3 regions of the Drancourtella sp. An57 genome follow, and region 2 is predicted to be linked to each of the others. Evidence: predicted binding sites of a transcription regulator. Region 2 holds the regulator's gene; each other region holds the start of a gene.
What was found. The regulator LexA, encoded in region 2, represses DNA repair genes until DNA is damaged. The targets are predictions, from matches to a motif close to CNAACANNTGTTNG.

Region 1 (6,009 bases), on a different contig from region 2:
ATTTCCGATTGCGCATACTGTTTTAGAAAATACGGGTTGAAGATACCTGATGTGGTCACGTAATCTTTCACTGTCAGATTGGCAAATAAGATTCCTCCGATAAACCCTGCCATAAATGCTGCTGCAAAATACTGCTTTGCTCTTTCTATTCTCACAAGACAAGCCTCCTCATCAAACAGATACTAATACATATTCGGCTGTCCCTTTCTGTATTCACAAATTCGTTCGCATCCGGTTCCTGTCAGAAGTCAGATTTTGCACGAAGAATTTTAACGGCAGTATTTGGCATCGTAGGCCAGAATCGACGCAATTGTCTTGGAGTCCTCGATCTCGCCTCTAAAAATCTTTTCTTTCAGTTCTTCCACTGTATATGTTTCCAGTTCAATATATTCGTCTTCATCAAGGTGCTGGTGGGACGGAATCAGATGCCGGGCGACAAATACCTCGATCTTCTCGTTGCAGAATGCGACCGTTGTGCGGATATTGATCAGCCACTCCAGGCTGTCGCACCGATATCCGGTCTCTTCCTCCAGTTCTCTTCCCGCGCAGACAATTCCCGGCTCTTCCGCATAGTCCAGTGCCCCCGCCGGAATTTCCAGCGTATAGCGGTCCAGTGCATTCCGGTACTGCCGCACCATGACCAGTTTCCCGTCCTCTGTAACCGGAACAACTGCGGCAGCCCCTTTGTGCTTGATGAAATCCCACTCTGCTGTATTTCCATTTGCAAATTCCATATGATCGGTATATACATCCAGAATTGCTCCTTTATATTTCAGTTCTCTTCCCACACGTCTGATATTCTCACTCATCATTACCGCCTCCTCATGATAAAAGAATCCCTGACCTACTTTTCAGTAAATCAGGGATTCTTACGTTTACATTATCGACTCTAATATCTATTTTGCATAATCCGTGACTCTTGACTCCCGGATTACATTTACCTTAATCTGGCCCGGATATTCCAGTTCGAACTCAATCTGTTTTGAAATCTCTCTCGCCAGTAATACCATATCATCGTCTGATATTTGTTCTGGAACTACCATAACGCGAATCTCTCTTCCCGCCTGAATAGCAAAAGATTTATCGACACCTTTAAACTGGTTTGCGATATCTTCCAACTGTTTTAACCTGTTTGTATATGTTTCCAATGTTTCACGTCTTGCACCCGGACGGGCTGCTGAAATCGTGTCAGCCGCCTGTACAACACATGCAACCAGTGACTGCGGTTCCACATCTCCGTGATGTGCCTCTACCGCATTGATAACAACTGCTGATTCTTTATATTTTCTGCACAGATCCACACCGATCTGAATATGTGATCCTTCCACATCGTGATCGATAGACTTTCCAATGTCATGCAGAAGTCCGGCTCTCTTTGCCACACGGACATCCAGTCCGATTTCTCCTGCAAGAAGTCCTGCAAGCTGTGCCACTTCGATAGAGTGTTTCAGCGCATTCTGTCCATAGCTTGTACGGAATTTCATACGTCCAAGCAGACGGATCAGTTCCGGATGGATACCGTGTACGCCGACTTCCAGCGCAGCAGCTTCTCCTTCTTCCCGGATCATGGACTCCACTTCTTTCTGTGCCTTTTCAACCATCTCTTCAATTCTGGCCGGATGAATCCGTCCGTCTACAATCAGCTTTTCCAGTGCAATCCTTGCGACTTCACGCCGGATCGGATCGAAGCCGGAAAGTACGACTGCTTCCGGTGTATCATCAATAATCAGTTCGACACCAGTCAGTGTCTCAAGTGTACGAATATTTCTTCCCTCTCGTCCAATGATACGTCCCTTCATTTCATCACTCGGAAGCTGGACTACCGAAATCGTCGTCTCTGCCACGTGATCCGCAGCGCACCGCTGAATCGCATTGACTACGTACTCTTTCGCTTTCTTTCCTGCTTCTTCCTTGGCCTGATTTTCCAGCTCTTTGATCATTCTGGCTGAATCATGCTTCACATCGTCTTCAACAGTTTTTAACAGATATTCTTTTGCCTGTTCGGAGGTTAGTCCTGAGATTCTTTCCAGTTCCTGTACTCTTTGTCTGTTTAACTCGTCCGCTTTCGCTTCACGCTCTTTGATCTGCTCTTCCTTCGCTGCAAGATTCATTTCCCGATGTTCGACCGCGTCAGAACGCTTGTCTACCGCTTCTTCCTTTGCAAGGACGCGTTTTTCATAACGCTGAAGCTCTGCCCTGCGTTCCTTTGTCTCTTTTTCCAGTTCGTTTTTGGTCTTGATCGATTCCTCTTTCACTTCCAGAAGGGCTTCCTTTTTCGTCGTCTCAGCTTTTTTCAGTGCATCGTCTATGATTTCTCTGGCTTTACTCTCTGCATTTCCAATTTTGGATTCCGCATTTTTTTTCAAGTTCGAAACCGTCACATTGTAAGTAACTGCTGCTGTTACGACAAGCGTAATCACTACTGCAACGATAATATAGAAAATTTGCACAGGAGCACCTCCTTATTTAATTTTCATTGTACAATTACAACACTTAAATTTTATACTGTTTTAACAAATATGTCAAGCACAGACTCTTTCCTTTCGTTGAAATCGCGGAATTCCGCACCGGAAAATCTTTCGGCTTTTCCGGCATTCCCGGCTAATCTTCCGGAAATTCCAGATTCAGCGCTTTTTTAATCTCTCCGTAGGAAAATCCTTTTCTTGCAAGATAGGCATACAGTTTCTGTTTTTCCTCCACAGAGGCGCGGGAAGGGTCATAATGTTTTTTTCTCAGAAGGTGGCGGAGCGCCTCGCCGGAATCGCTCTCCTCATAGCACCTCTCCATCATTTCGTCTACAATCTCTCCATCTATTTTCTTTCCGGAAAGCTCTGCATAGATTTCCCGTCTGCTTTTGCGTCCTTTTCTGGAAAGAATAAAACTCTCCGCATATCTTCTGTCATCCACATAGCCGAATGACTTTACATAGCGGACAGCCTGATCCACTGTTTCCTCCGGAAAATCCTGGCGCAGAAGACGGTCCCGCAGTTCGCTCTCGGTCCTGTCCATACTTTGAAGAAGAGACATTGCCTTGCGCTTTGCCCTCTTCAGTACAATCTCCGATAATATCGTTTCTATCTGATCCTCTGTCACAGTTTCCCCGTCTTTCAGATGGCAGGAGGACAGTTCGCTTTTGTATAATACAAAAGCGAACTGTCCGTCCAGATAAATCCGAAATTTTGTCTTTGTAACCGGCTCAATCCCAACCTGTCTCATCGCTTATTCTTCGCTTTCGGCCTCTTTGCTGCCGTTATCCGCAGCTTCCTGCCCCTGTCCTGCACTGCCGTCCAGTCCATAATGAGCGCGTACTTTCGCTTCAATCTCATCCATCACTTCCGGATGCTCTCTTAAATAGCCCTTCGCATTCTCACGGCCCTGACCGATCTTGTTTCCCTCATATGCATACCATGCTCCGCTCTTATTGACGATATCCAGGCCTGCTGCCAGATCCAGCACATCTCCCTCTCTGGAAATGCCTTTTCCGAACATGATATCGAACTCCGCCTCTTTAAACGGAGGCGCAATCTTATTCTTTACAACTTTGACTCTGACATGGTTTCCGACCATCTCTCCGCCCTGCTTGAGGGTCTCTGTCCGTCTGATGTCGAGACGGATCGAGGAATAGAATTTCAGCGCACGTCCTCCTGTAGTCGTCTCCGGGTTGCCGAACATGACACCGACCTTCTCACGGAGCTGATTGATGAAAATCACAACGCAGTTTGACTTGCTGATGACAGGAGTAAGCTTTCTGAGCGCCTGGGACATCAGTCGTGCCTGAAGTCCGACATGGCTGTCTCCCATATCTCCCTCAATCTCCTGCTTTGGAACAAGAGCCGCTACCGAGTCAATGACAACAATATCCATTGCCCCGGATCTGACCATCGTCTCCGTAATCTCAAGCGCCTGGTCTCCGCTGTCCGGCTGGGAAATGTAAAGCTCATTGATATCCACGCCGATATTCCCCGCATAAACCGGATCCAGCGCATGCTCCGCATCGATAAATCCTGCAATTCCCCCTCTTTTCTGCACCTCTGCAATCATGTGAAGGGCAACTGTCGTCTTACCGCTTGACTCCGGTCCGTAAATCTCTACAATACGCCCCTTTGGAACGCCGCCGAGTCCAAGGGCGATATCCAGACTCAGCGCTCCTGTCGGAACGGTCTCAACTGCCACCTGTGCCTTCGGATCTCCGAGACGCATCACCGTTCCTTTTCCAAAATCCTTTTCCAGTTTGGCTATCGCGGCCTCAAGGGCCTTCTTTTTATCTTCATTATTTGTCATACTCTGATCTCCTTTTTTGAATCCGAACAAATGTTCGCCTGTGATTTTAATAGTAACCGATTCTTATTTTGTTGTCAAGCTGATTTTTGAGTTTTGGCAGAAATGCCCGGACCGGAAACAAGACAGAATGCCCGCCACAGTCCGGCTGCGGCAGGCCTTTCATAAAAACAGATCATATTCCTATTTCATCTGTCTGACTCTCTCCTCTACTTCCGCGGAGAAATTCAGAACTTTTCTGGAGTATGTTTGATTCATATACCGGGATGTAAGCATGAAATCCGCAGTAGCAAGATTATTGGCTACCGGAATATCATATACGACCGCAATTCGAAGAAGCGCCTTGACATCCGGATCATGCGGCTGTGCTTCCAGCGGATCCCACAAAAAGATCATAAAGTCAATGCCACCTTCTACGATCTTTGCTCCAATCTGCTGATCCCCTCCGAGGGGACCGCTGTTGTACGCGCGCACCGGAAGCCCCGTTTTTTCCGCGATCAGTCTGGCTGTCGTCCCGGTACCGCAAAGAAAGTGATTTTTCAGAATATCTTTATTCTTATCGCACCAGTCCACCATTTCTTTTTTCTTTCCATCATGCGCCACCAGTGCGATATGTTTCTGCTTTCCAATTTCAAAATCTACATACTGCTTTCCCATTGTGTTTCGTCTCCTTTCCCGATCCGTCATTCCTTCTTTGTCCCGTCAACGAATTTCTCTTTTATTATACAATATTTCTCCGGATTCTCACAGTAAAATTTCACAGGTTACTACTGTTTTTCTACAACTTCGCCCTGTTTTTTGTAAATACTTCCGGCCGGCACATAACCCCTCACCATGGAAAGCGGGTAAATATTTGTATTTCTTCCTACAACCGTCCCCGGATTCAGGACACTGCCGCATCCTACCTCCACATTGTCTCCGAGCATGGCGCCGAACTTTTTCAGTCCGGTCTCGATTTTACCCTCCGGTGTACTGACTGTTGCAAGTGTCTTGTCAGATTTCACATTGGATGTGATGGAGCCGGCACCCATATGGGACTTGAATCCAAGGACAGAGTCGCCGACATAATTGTAATGAGGCACCTGAACCTTGTTGAATAACACAACATTTTTCAGTTCTGTAGAATTCCCGACTACTGCACCTTCTCCTACCAGCGCGTTTCCACGGATAAATGCACAGTGCCGGATCTCAGCGTCTTTGCCGATGATTGCCGGACCGTTAATGTATGCACTTGGAGCCACCTTTGCAGACTTTGCAATCCAGATGTTCTCGCCTTTCTTTTCATACTCGTCCTCCGGCAATGTGTTTCCAAGTTTTACAATAAATTCCCCGATTTTCGGAAGGACTTCCCACGGATAGGTCACTCCCTCAAAAAGTTCTCCTGCGATCGTCTCGTTGAGATCATAAAGCTCCTGTACTGTTAATTCTTTCATATTGTTCCTCCTTCTATGACTTTTTCATTGATTTATAATAAGGGGACACCTTATCGTAGCAGGCTTTCAGCTGGTACTGATTGTTCAGTCCGACTACGCCGTTCGTCCTGACCGCGATAAAATGTTCCAGTTTCTGCATATATTCTTCTGAGGTGATCTGCCCTTCAGCCACCAGGGTCAGTCCCTTTTCCCAGCTGGCCGTCAGCTCCGGATTCAAAAGGGAGCGGATCGAATGATCCACCGCATCGTAAATCAGCTCTCCCATCAGCGTCGGAGTGATCACCTGGGTCTTTTTATT
Region 2 (6,009 bases):
CGGGAAGCAGACGCCTTGCAAGGCTGAATAAAAATCAGGTGCCACCGAACAGTCTGATTCTGGTCGGAACGATTGCTGCCGTGCTTGCCCTGACAGGACAGTTTAATCTTCTGACAGATCTGGCTGTCTTTTCCAGCTGGACCTTCTATACACTGACTTTTATCGGTGTGATGAAATACCGGAAAGACCGTCCGGATCTGCACCGTACCTACCGGGTACCAGGTTATCCGGTCGTTCCGCTGATCGCTATTGCAGGCGGTATCTATATTATTATTAACCAGCTGTTCCTCTCCGGTATGCGTGCGTGGCTCATGTCGGTATTCAGCATTCTGCTGACACTGGTAGGTTTACCGGTATACTATGCAGTACAGCGTGGGAAAAAGAAGAAAAACATAGGATAACAAACAGGCCTCCTGTACCGGCTATGTGGTACAGAAGGCCATAAATGGGAAACGTCCTACTTATATTCGGTGTCATAATAGGTAATGATCAGGGACTGCCCTGGAATCAAACCACTGGACTTCATGTGATTGAGCTTTCGGATCTCACTGACGTACTCACGGTCAGAAGAGACCGAAGGCTCATTGTATTCTTCGGCCAGACTGTGAAGTGTATCTCCCGCCTTTACCTCAATATTCTTATAATATTTGAAATAGGACGGATCTTCCTCACGGCTTCCCCTGGCACTTGATAAAAAGCTTCCAAGAGTAAATGATGTAACTGCCACAAGTAAAAGAAGTAAGATAAAAAGAAATCTTCTCTTACGTGCGGCACGCTTCCTTTTCGCGTGCTGCTTTCTCGCGGCTGCGCTTCTGGCTGTTCTTGTATGAATCGTAGCTGTAGTTCCCTGCATAGTCTCAATCCTCCTCTATCGATCCCTGTCAGGTCTTCTCTTTTGAAAAAAGTGTATCCGGTTTCTAAAAAACTATTCACCGTTCAATGGCGAACGTTTGTTCTTTCTGTAATTAAGTATAACGTCCAAACATATGTTTGTCAATCGTTTTTTGAATGTATGCAAGCATTTGTTCTGTTACTGAAAAAGAATATAAAAAAAATCTGCAAAACCAGTCTTTTTAGAAATGTTTGGTGATTGGTTTTACAGAGAATTAAATAATATGGTTTAACGCTAACTATGAGCAACTTAGCAAATTATCAAGAAAAAACGCGGGATCACAACGATCCCGCGTTAAGAAATAGTCATATTATTCATTTGTCAACTGCTCTTTTCTTTCATGTACAATCTGCTCTAACTTTGTAATGAGATCCAATTCTTCGATCTGATCGATGTAGTGTGCAAACAAGGATGGGTTATGCAGAATTTTATTTAAATCTGTTTCGATGGAATTTGTATAATCTTCCTTAGAAATAAGAGTTCGATATCTCCTTGATAATACTGTCCCGCTGTAAACAATATCCGCTACTTCAATATAATTCTTTTTAACAAGGCTTCTGAGGGCAGCCTGCACAGTATTGACATTCAGATCTTCTCTTGCTTTTACAATTTCGGATGCAATCATAGGTTCACCGGATTCCCACAATACATCCATCACTTCAAGTTGTCTTTTCTTCAATTCGCCCAACCTTATCACTCCTTACATAAATTAATCTATATTAACATCATAGCATATTTGTGAGAGATTTTAAACAAATTTTTTAGAAATAATGTAAAATTTTTGTGAGAATTTTGATTTATTCGCATAGTTTTGGCGATCTGAAGAATTTTTCTTTCATTCTGTGACACAAAACGAAAAACGGTATTGTTAATATTAGTATAATGATGGAACTAGCAAAAACATCCGGCCAGGAAAGAATTCGTGCTTCTGTCTGAGACGCAGCTGTTGGATTTGTAAACAAGGCGCCCATTCCGTTGTTTAAACAATGCATGATGGCAGGAAGCCAGATGCTGTTTAGTTTCATATAAAAATATCCCATCACAAAACTAAGACAGATGCAGAATACAATCCGGTAAACCATTTCCTGCATTGGTGCTTCCGGGGAATAATAATAGAGCGTAAGCGGAAGATGCCACACCGCCCAGATCACACCAACAAGGACCAGCCCCTTACAGACTCCGTATCTTTTTTGCAAAAGCGGCTGCAGGAAATACCTCCATCCGTACTCTTTACTGTTCCCAAATAAATGATCAGTCCTTTTTTCTCATTCTTTTTTAACATAACGTTCCCTCCATTCTACCTTGTATAATAAGGTTCTTATCTACATTATATAACAAGGTAGATAGAAGTCAAGATATTTATTCACTTATTTTTTTGCAAAAAAGAGTTAGATCGAACATATTTTCTAAACATTTGTTTGCCTTTTATACCTTGCTATGATAAAATAGAAAAAAAGTATGTAGTCTGACAGAGACATTAGAAAGCAGGAGGACATTCCATGGGTAACGGAAATATTACAGAAAAGCAATCCGAGATTCTTGAATATATAAAAGCACAGATTTTAGAAAGAGGATTTCCGCCGGCAGTGCGTGAAATCTGCGAAGCAGTACATTTGAAATCTACTTCTTCTGTCCACTCTCATCTTGAGACGCTGGAGAAGAACGGGTACATCCGGAGAGACCCGACGAAGCCGCGTGCGATCGAGATTCTGGACGAGTCGTTTAATTTGACACGCCGCGAGATGGCACAGGTGCCGATTATCGGACGTGTAGCTGCAGGAGAGCCGCTTCTGGCAGAGCAGAATATTGAAGACTATTTCCCGATTCCGGTAGAGCGCCTTCCAAACAATCAGACATTTCTCCTTCGTGTGCGCGGTGACAGTATGGTGAATGTCGGAATTCTTGACGGGGATTATATTTTAGTTGAGCAGAGACCGACTGCGGAAAATGGCGAGATTGTCGTTGCCCTTGTAGAGGACGGGGCTACAGTGAAACGGTTTTTCAAAGAGGACGGACACTACCGGCTTCAGCCGGAGAATGACGCCATGGATCCGATCATTGTTGATGAAGTTACGATTCTCGGAAAGATGATCGGCCTGCTGAGATTTATGAGATAAGGATATGATATTACAAAAGGCTGCGAGCACCTGAGGTTCGCAGCCTTTTCTTCATCTCCTGTCAGGATTTACTTTTCCAGATCTTCCATGGAGATCGTCTTCCCATCTTTCCAGATACGTTCCAGATCGTAGAAAAGACGGTTTTCTTTATCAAATACATGGACGATAATATCTCCGAAATCGAGCAGCACCCAGTTCCCAAGGCCATAGCCTTCCCGCTGTTTTACGGTATATCCTTCTTTTGCAAGCTCTTCCTCAACGTTATCTACAAGAGCCTGTACCTGACTGTTGCTGTTTCCGTTTGCAATGATGAAATAATCGGCCAGTACACTGATTTCCGAGATATCAATGACCCGGATATCTTCGCCTTTTTTGCTGTCCAGCGCACGGCAGGCAGCGGCTGCCATCTTTTTTGATGTTTCTAATGCGTTGCTCATCCATCTTCCTCCTGTTTTTGATTATTTGTTCAGATAGGTTTTATAGTATAAATATGTCTTCTCTGTCATAGGGTCAATGGCCAGATTGCGGGTGTGAAGGTAGGCAAGGGAATCCTTCAGAATCAGATAAAGGCAGGCATCAATGTCCTGAAAAGCCAGCTTTCTGACTTCCGGAAGATTCGGTGCCTCTTTTCTTCCCGGCTCGATATAGTCCGCTATATAAAGAATCTTATCCAGCATGGTCATCTTTGGCTTTCCGGTCGTATGGCAGATGATCGCATCCAGAATCCGCTGATCCCGGACATGATATTTCGTTGCTGCCAGATAGGCGCCAAGCTTTGCGTGAAGCAGACTTGGATTCTGACGCTCGCTTTCTGAAATCGATAAGTGGTATTTCTCACAGAGCCGGATTTTCTTTTTGGACGGGATGCATTTGGCACAGTCGTGAAGGAGCCCTGCGATCATAGCCTCGTTAATGTCTTCATTGTAACGCATGGCCAGGGATGCACACAGATACATCACGCCAAGCGTGTGCTCATATCTGTCCTGATCCAGATATTTTTTCACTTTTTTACGCATCTTATGGATTGCATTGCTCATCTTCTATTCCTCCCTGTATAGACGATGGTCAGAAATATAGGAAGCTACATCAGACGGAACAAGCCGGCTGATGTCCTTTCCCTCTTCTACCATCTCACGGATTTCACTGGATGATACTTCAAATACCGGAGAATGGGAAAACAGAATCGTCGTTTCGTATGTGTTTTCCAGATGCCGGATCTGAGCCTCCATGGCTGCATCTGTCTCACTTAAATCGCGCTTTGCGGCAATAATGGAACAGGAATGTAAAAACCGGTCCGGATGCCGCCATGTTTCCATCTGAAAAAGGGAATCTGCCCCTACAATATAGAAGAACTCCCTCTCCGGGAAAGCGTCTTTGAAATATTCCATTGTTTCATAGGAATAGGAAACCGTATCCTTTTCCACTTCATAAGGCTGAAGGGAAAAATGCGGCTTCCCGCTGATTGCAAGCTTTACCATTTCCAGACGGTCTTCCATCCCTGCGCCGGTCTTTTCCGGCTGCTTATGCGGGGGATTACCATTTGGCATAAACCAGATTTCGTCAAGACCGAACTCTTCCATCACATGTCCGGCAAGAATCAGATGTCCGTTATGAATAGGATTAAAGGTCCCTCCCATGATTCCTGTCTTCATCTGGCTACCTCGGAAGTTCGATTTTCTTTTTCTCTTTTTTGCCCTCTTTGTAAAGGACGATCTTTTTGCCGATGACCTGCACTACCTGAGAGTGAGTGCGCTCAGCAAGCATCTCCGCGATTTCACGCGGATCATCTGCACAGTTTTTCAGAACATTGATCTTGATCAGTTCTCTTGCTTCCAGTGCTTCCTGTACAGCACCTGTCAGTTCCGGCGTCATGCTGAATTTTCCGATCTGAAGAATCGGATCCATAGTCATGGCAAGACTTTTCAAATATGCTCTCTGCTTTGACGTCATGTGTATATTCCTTTCTGTTTTTTGCTTAATTTCTATTTAAAATACTCAAAACTCAGTCCGTACATCCGGATTGTGTCGCCTTCCTCAACACCAAGCTCTTCCAGTTTTTCCAGAATACCGGTTTCCTTGAGGAAGTTCTGGAAGAAACGGAATCCTTTCTCGGAATCAAGGTTGGTATATCCAAGCATCTTTTCGATCTTCGGTCCTTCTACTACAAAGACGCCGTCTTCTTCCTTTTCTACTGTGTACGGGAGATCCGCAACTAAAAGCTCGTCCTCCGGGAAGAACTCCTGCGCAAAGGTGATCGGTTTGGAATCCAGTTTTTTCAGTTCGTTATTCACATACCATAACAGATCCTGGATTCCCTCTCCTGTCACGCCGGAGATGGCAAACACCTTATATCCTTTTGGCTCGAACTCTGCCCGGATCCGCTCTACCGGATCTTCGTCGCCTTCGAAGATCAGATCGGTCTTATTTGCCGCAATGACCTGAGGGCGTTCGGAAAGTTCTTTATTATATTTTTCAAGTTCACCGTTGATTTTGTAGATATCCTCGATCGGGTCTCTGCCTTCACTTCCGGCAGCATCCACCACATGAATCATCATCTTTGTACGTTCGATATGGCGGAGGAACTCGTGTCCCAGTCCTGCTCCAAGTGAGGCACCTTCGATCAGTCCCGGAATATCCGCCAGGACAAATCCCTCTCCGTCTGCCAGATCTACAACACCCAGGTTTGGCGCCAGTGTCGTAAAGTGATAGTTCGCGATCTTCGGGTTCGCATTCGTTACTCTGGACAGGAACGTGGATTTTCCGACATTCGGGAAACCGAGAAGTCCTACATCGGCAATGACCTTGAGCTCCAGATTCACCCAGAGTTCCTGGGCCGGCTGTCCCGGCTGTGCATACTTCGGAACCTGCATGGTGGAAGTTGCAAAATGCTGGTTTCCAAGACCGCCTTTACCGCCTTTTAAGATGATCTGCCGGCGGTTGTCACCGGACATATCAGCTACGACCTTTCCGGTCTCCGCTTCTCTTACGATCGTACCTTCC
Region 3 (6,009 bases), on a different contig from region 2:
CAGAGTGCCTCCTTCCATATATAGTATCTTTGTAGTTTAGGATAACATATTTGTTGTGATAGTTCAAATACTTCTGAAAAATGAACCGGGAAATGGCAGCAGGAAAAAGATTATGGTAAAATAGGCTAAGAAACAGTCTTGGAAGGAGGACGATAGATGCGGAATTTTACATATTGTGTGCCGACAGAGATTGTGTTTGGAAAAGACACAGAAGTTTCCTGCGGCAGAGAAGTGAAAAAGCATGGAGGGACAAAAGCGCTGATTGTATACGGCGGAGGCAGCGCCAGAAGATCGGGACTGCTGGAGCGGATTGAAAAGTCGCTGGAAGAAGAGGGAATCGCCTATGCAGAGTTTGGAGGCGTAAAACCAAATCCAGGGCTTGCATTTGCGGAAGAGGGGGTGGAAAAAGGGATCCGGGAGAAGGTGGATTTTATCCTGGGCGTAGGTGGAGGCAGCGCTATCGATACGGCCAAGGCCATTGCCCATGGAGTGGCAAATCCCGGGATTCCTCTTTGGGATATCTGGATGAAGAAAGTTCCTCTGACCAGGACGACAAAGGTCGGCGTTGTGCTGACGATTCCGGCCGCGGGAAGTGAGACAAGCGACTCTGCGGTCCTTACCAATGAAGTAATCGGGAAGAAATCGGGTCTCGGAACGGAGCTGAACCGGCCGGCCTTTGCCATTATGAATCCGGAGCTTACCTTTACACTTCCGAAATACCAGATCGGATGCGGGATTGCGGATATCATGATGCACACACTGGAACGGTATTTTATTCCGGACCAGAAAAACCGGATGACGGATGAGATCGCGGAGGGACTTCTGCGGACCGTTATCGACAGTGGAAGAAAGGCGCTTCAAAATCCGGCGGATTATGATGCCATGAGCGAGCTGATGTGGTGCGGCAGTCTTTCCCATAACAACCTGACGGGCCTTGGAAGAGCTGGCTATGGACGCGACGATGAATGATACCGTCCGGCTTTCCGTACTCCGCCCGCTCGACGCTTCCGATGTGCTGGAAATTTTCCGGAAAGCCAATCACTAGCAATTGCCAAAGCAGGAGAAAAGGTGTTATACTATAACAAGATGCAGTAATACACTGTAAATATCGATAAGAGGAGTGACAGACGATGAAAGTAGTAGCAACAGAAAAAGCACCAAAAGCATTAGGGCCTTATTCTCAGGGATATGTATCAGGAGGAGTATTTTACTCAGCAGGACAGATTCCGATCAATCCGGCAACGGATACAGTAGAGGCTGACACAATTGAAGGTCAGGCAGAGCAGGCATGCAAGAATGTCGGCGAAGTATTAAAAGCAGCAGGAACAGATTTTGATCATGTTGTAAAGACAACATGCTTTTTAAGCGATATGGCTAATTTTGCAGCATTTAATGAAGTATACGCAAAATATTTCACATCCAAACCGGCAAGAAGCTGCATGGCAGTGAAGGAACTGCCGAAGAATGTACTTTGCGAGATCGAAGTGATCGCAGCAGTAGAGGAATAGGAGCATTAAAGACATGGCGGAAGAAAAGAAACAGGAAAGCTGTCCTTCAGAAGGATGTGCCGGATGTGCTCATGCATCGACATGTACCAGCCAGAAGAAGGATTTCAGAAAACCGGCGAATCCGTATTCAGCGGTCAGAAAAGTGATCGGAGTCATCAGTGGAAAAGGTGGAGTCGGCAAATCCATGGTTACGGCATCCCTTGCAAGAATGATGATTGAGAAAGGATATACGGCGGGAATTCTGGATGCAGATATCACAGGGCCATCGATCCCGAAGATGTATGGAATCCATGAGCAGGCCCTTGGAAATGAAGAGGGAATGCTTCCTTGCGTAGCAAAAGACGGAACGAAGATCATGTCTGTCAATCTGCTTCTGGAGAAAGAAGATACCCCGGTCATCTGGAGAGGACCGATCATCGCAGGCGTGGTGACTCAGTTCTGGACCGATGTCATGTGGGGTGACGTAGATTATCTCTTCGTAGATATGCCTCCTGGAACCGGAGATGTACCGCTTACGGTATTCCAGTCTCTTCCGGTGGACGGTGTCGTGATTGTGACATCTCCGCAGGATCTTGTCAGCATGATTGTAAAGAAAGCATATCATATGGCAAAAGACATGAATATTCCGGTACTTGGAATCGTGGAAAACTTCAGTTATCTGGAATGCCCGGACTGCGGCCGGAAGATCGAGGTCTTTGGAAAGAGTCATATTGAAGACATTGCAAAAGAGCTGGAGATTCCGGTACTCGGCCGGATCCCGATTGATCCGAAGCTGGCAGAAGCAGTGGAAAACGAAGCCTTTGACCAGGTGAACAATGCATACTTAAGCGATGCAGCACAGGTGTTGGAATCATGATCGATTATCGTCTTTTAAAAGAACAGATGGATGCACTGACCGGGACGCAGAGCCGTCCTGTTCCGAATCTGGCCAATGCGTCCGCATTACTCTGGCAGATACTCCCGGATCTGAACTGGGCCGGATTTTATCTGATGGAGGATGGAGCGCTTTACCTTGGACCATTTCAGGGAAAGACAGCCTGTATCCGGATCCCTCTGGGACAGGGAGTGTGCGGAACTGCGGCACAGAAAGATCAGGTGCTCAGAGTGTACGACGTACATGAATTTGAAGGGCATATCGCCTGTGACAGCGCATCGAATTCCGAGATTGTCCTTCCGATCCACGACGGAGACGACGTCATTGCGGTACTGGATATTGACAGTCCGCTTGTGGGACGCTTTTCCGAGGAAGACGAAGAGGGATTAAAGGAAATCGTAAAAGTGCTGGAGAAAAACTGCATATGGAAATAATCAGAAACTCTGTACAGACAGAACATTGCCTGTATGGAGTTTTTTAATTTCTCCTTGCGCATGCCGAACGTATGTGCTATCATAATAAAAAGAACATATGTTCGAAAAAGAGGAGGGGAGATACGTGGATTGTTTTCGGATTCAGAAAGAAAAGACGCTGTGTGAGAAGCTGAGCATTCTCTCTGACGCAGCCAAATATGACGTGGCATGTACTTCCAGCGGCACTCAGAGAAGGGGAGACGGAACTGGAATCGGGAATTGCGAGAAAGCAGGGATCTGCCACAGTTTTACGCCGGACGGACGGTGCGTCTCCCTCTTAAAGATCCTGTTTACCAATGAATGTATTTTTGACTGTAAGTACTGTATTAACCGTGCGTCCAATGATGTGGAGCGGACGTCCTTTACCCCGGATGAGGTCTGCCGTCTTACGATTGAGTTTTACCGGAGAAATTATATAGAAGGATTGTTTTTAAGTTCCGGTATTATGAAAAGCCCGGACTATACGATGCGCCTGATTTATGAGACTTTATACCGGCTGCGGTCACAGTACCGGTTTCAGGGGTATATTCATGTAAAGGCAATACCGGGTGCATCTCAGGATCTGATTCGGATGACGGGATTTCTTGCGGACAGAATGAGTATTAATCTGGAGCTTCCTACGGCTGAGAGCCTGCATCTTCTGGCACCTCATAAGAGCCGGAAAAATATTTTATCTCCGATGCGATATGTACAGAAGAAACGGGAGGAGAATACACATGAGCTTGCGCTGTACCGGCACGCGCCGCAGTTTGTTCCGGCAGGACAGAGTACGCAGATGATTATCGGGGCAACACCGGAGAGCGATTATCAGATTATCCGTGTGGCAGAGTCTCTTTATCAGAAGTTTGAGTTAAAGAGGGTGTTTTACTCGGCGTTTGTTCATGTGAATGAAGATTCTGCTCTTCCTGCAAGGACGGACCTTGGGCCGCCGCTTCTTCGGGAGCATAGATTGTACCAGGCGGACTGGCTTCTGCGGTATTATCATTTTTCGGCAGAGGAGCTTTTATCGGAAGAACGCCCGAATTTCAATCTGGTTCTGGATCCGAAGTGCGACTGGGCCCTGCGGCATCTGGAGTATTTTCCGGTGGAGGTCAACCGGGCTGATTACCAGACGCTGCTTCGGGTGCCGGGGATCGGCTATACATCCGCCAGACGGATTGTGCGGGCAAGAAGAACAGGGACGCTGGATTTCACAGATTTGAAGAAGATGGGCGTTGTGTTGAAGCGGGCGCTTTATTTTGTGACATGCAAAGGGAAGATGATGTATCCGATACGGATGGATGAAGATTATATTTTAAGGAATCTTCTGGATCCGAGGGAGAAGCTTCCGGGGAGACTTGGGGAGATTACCTACAGGCAGCTGTCGCTTTTTGATGACATGAAGATCGGGGAAGTGGGAAGATGAAACGAAGATATATCTGTACGGAGACCATGACAGGAGTACTCTCCGCCATCTATGATGCGTGGACCTTTGACAGGAGTGACCAGGAGGCAGGGATTGTTTTCTGGGGCAGTGTGCAGCAGGAGATGTTCTGTGAGTACCGGGAAGTGAGAGAGGATGAAAAGAAAGCAGAGGCAGTCCGCAGGCTGATTCACCGCCATCTGGGAGAGGAGGCTGAACTGTCTGTCGGATATGCCTTGCTTTCAGAAGATCCCGGAAAGGGAACGGCGATTCTTCGTATGATGATGGAGGCAAGAAACCTTCCTGACGGGAAGAAGATTATGGGGCATCTTTCCCATCCGGAGGTGCGCCGTGTGTTTGAACTGAGCAGAAATGTTGGCAGGGAAACACATGCGTGGAAAGAGTTTCTTCGTTTTCAGGAGCTGGAAGGAGGGATTCTTTATGCCAGCATTACACCGCATAATTTTGTCCTTCCGGGGATTGCTGATCATTTTTCCAACCGGTTCCCGCTGGAAGATTTTGTGATCTGCGATGAGACACATGCTTCTTTTCTGATCCACCCGAAACAGAAGCCATGGCTGATTATCAGAGATGAAGAGCGCAAATGGGAAATAGAAAAATCGTTTTCGGAAAAGGAAAAAGAGTGGCAGAGATTATGGAAGGGATTTAAAAAGAGCGTGACGATTCAGGAAAGGAAGAATTTGAAGCTTCAGCAGATGAATATGCCGCTGCGCTACCGGGGCGAAATGATGGAATACCGGGACGGAGAGCAGTCTTAGGACAGGAGTTTCATTTTGCGGATTTTTTGAGCGGTTTCGACAAAGAAAAGAGGAAAACCTGGAAAATACTGGCATTTTTACAGATTGATTTTCAAAAAAGATGATGGCATAATACATGGGAACACAGAAGGGAGTGTATTCAAATGGAACATAAACGAAAAATCAAATTGACCCCTGCAGATGTCCATGAGTTTGTCACATCCGCAGAAAAGTGCGATTTTGATATCGATGTATTTTACAATCGATTCATCGTAGATGCCAAATCGATTTTAGGCGTTTTCAGTCTCGATCTGAACAAAACTCTGACTGTGCAGTATGCTGGAATCGATCCGCATTTTGAAGCAACTTTGAATAAATTCTGTGTCGCATAAGGCGGCATTTGGCAGGGTATAAAAAAGAAGTGTTTCCATTCCGACAAGACGGGGAAGCACTTCTTTTTTATACTGTGTTTATGTTATAATAAACAAGATTAGACAAAAATGAAAGAAAAGACGTGACCCGGGATGGAAGAGAAAAAAGAGGAGAAGGTACGGATTTCGGTCCGAAATCTGGTGGAGTTTATTCTAAGAGAGGGAGATCTGGACAGCAGACAGGGAGGCACAACGGATAAAGAGGCCATGCTGCTTGGGGGAAGGATTCATCGGAAAATTCAAAGACAGATGGGAGGCGGATATCATGCGGAGGTGCCGCTTCAGATTGTCGTGCCGTGTGAGAAACTGGATATTATAGTGGAGGGAAGAGCGGACGGAATTATTGAGGAGGATGGCCGGACCGCAGTGGATGAAATCAAGGGAATCCTGCAGGATCTGGATCTGATCAAAGAACCGAAGAAGGTGCATCTGGCCCAGGCAAAGTGCTATGCCTATATATACGCCAGCATAAAGGAACTTTCTGAAATCGGAGTACAGATGACCTACTGTCAGATGGAGACAGAGAAAGTAAAGCGTTTTTATCAGACTTTTTCCTGTGAAGA

Region 1: a site for LexA is predicted at 4,305-4,318, ahead of recA (recombinase RecA). Genes of this name have one in related genera too.
Region 3: a site for LexA is predicted at 2,907-2,920, ahead of B5G11_RS09085 (putative DNA modification/repair radical SAM protein). Genes of this name have one in related genera too.

The regions. Positions count from the first base shown of each region.
Region 1 is NZ_NFHY01000002.1:210,047-216,055, forward strand. It holds gene B5G11_RS02565 (hypothetical protein) at 1-155, opposite strand, end outside; gene B5G11_RS02570 (NUDIX hydrolase) at 270-809, opposite strand; gene rny (ribonuclease Y) at 897-2,450, opposite strand; gene B5G11_RS02580 (regulatory protein RecX) at 2,602-3,216, opposite strand; gene recA (recombinase RecA) at 3,220-4,281, opposite strand; gene B5G11_RS02590 (methylglyoxal synthase) at 4,462-4,935, opposite strand; gene B5G11_RS02595 (UDP-N-acetylglucosamine pyrophosphorylase) at 5,046-5,711, opposite strand; gene B5G11_RS02600 (DNA topoisomerase) at 5,725-6,009, opposite strand, start outside.
Region 2 is NZ_NFHY01000004.1:178,636-184,644, reverse strand. It holds gene B5G11_RS04935 (amino acid permease) at 1-401, shown strand, start outside; gene B5G11_RS04930 (LysM peptidoglycan-binding domain-containing protein) at 458-853, opposite strand; gene B5G11_RS04925 (BlaI/MecI/CopY family transcriptional regulator) at 1,203-1,580, opposite strand; partial or broken gene B5G11_RS04920 (CPBP family intramembrane glutamic endopeptidase) at 1,690-2,109, opposite strand; gene lexA (transcriptional repressor LexA) at 2,392-3,009, shown strand; gene rsfS (ribosome silencing factor) at 3,078-3,446, opposite strand; gene yqeK (bis(5'-nucleosyl)-tetraphosphatase (symmetrical) YqeK) at 3,468-4,046, opposite strand; gene nadD (nicotinate-nucleotide adenylyltransferase) at 4,050-4,661, opposite strand; gene yhbY (ribosome assembly RNA-binding protein YhbY) at 4,666-4,959, opposite strand; gene obgE (GTPase ObgE) at 4,992-6,009, opposite strand, start outside.
Region 3 is NZ_NFHY01000009.1:102,553-108,561, reverse strand. It holds gene B5G11_RS09105 (iron-containing alcohol dehydrogenase) at 157-969, shown strand; gene B5G11_RS09100 (RidA family protein) at 1,131-1,508, shown strand; gene B5G11_RS09095 (Mrp/NBP35 family ATP-binding protein) at 1,522-2,364, shown strand; gene B5G11_RS09090 (GAF domain-containing protein) at 2,361-2,816, shown strand; gene B5G11_RS09085 (putative DNA modification/repair radical SAM protein) at 2,941-4,260, shown strand; gene B5G11_RS09080 (TIGR03915 family putative DNA repair protein) at 4,257-5,036, shown strand; gene B5G11_RS09075 (HPr family phosphocarrier protein) at 5,180-5,407, shown strand; gene B5G11_RS09070 (ATP-dependent DNA helicase) at 5,540-6,009, shown strand, end outside.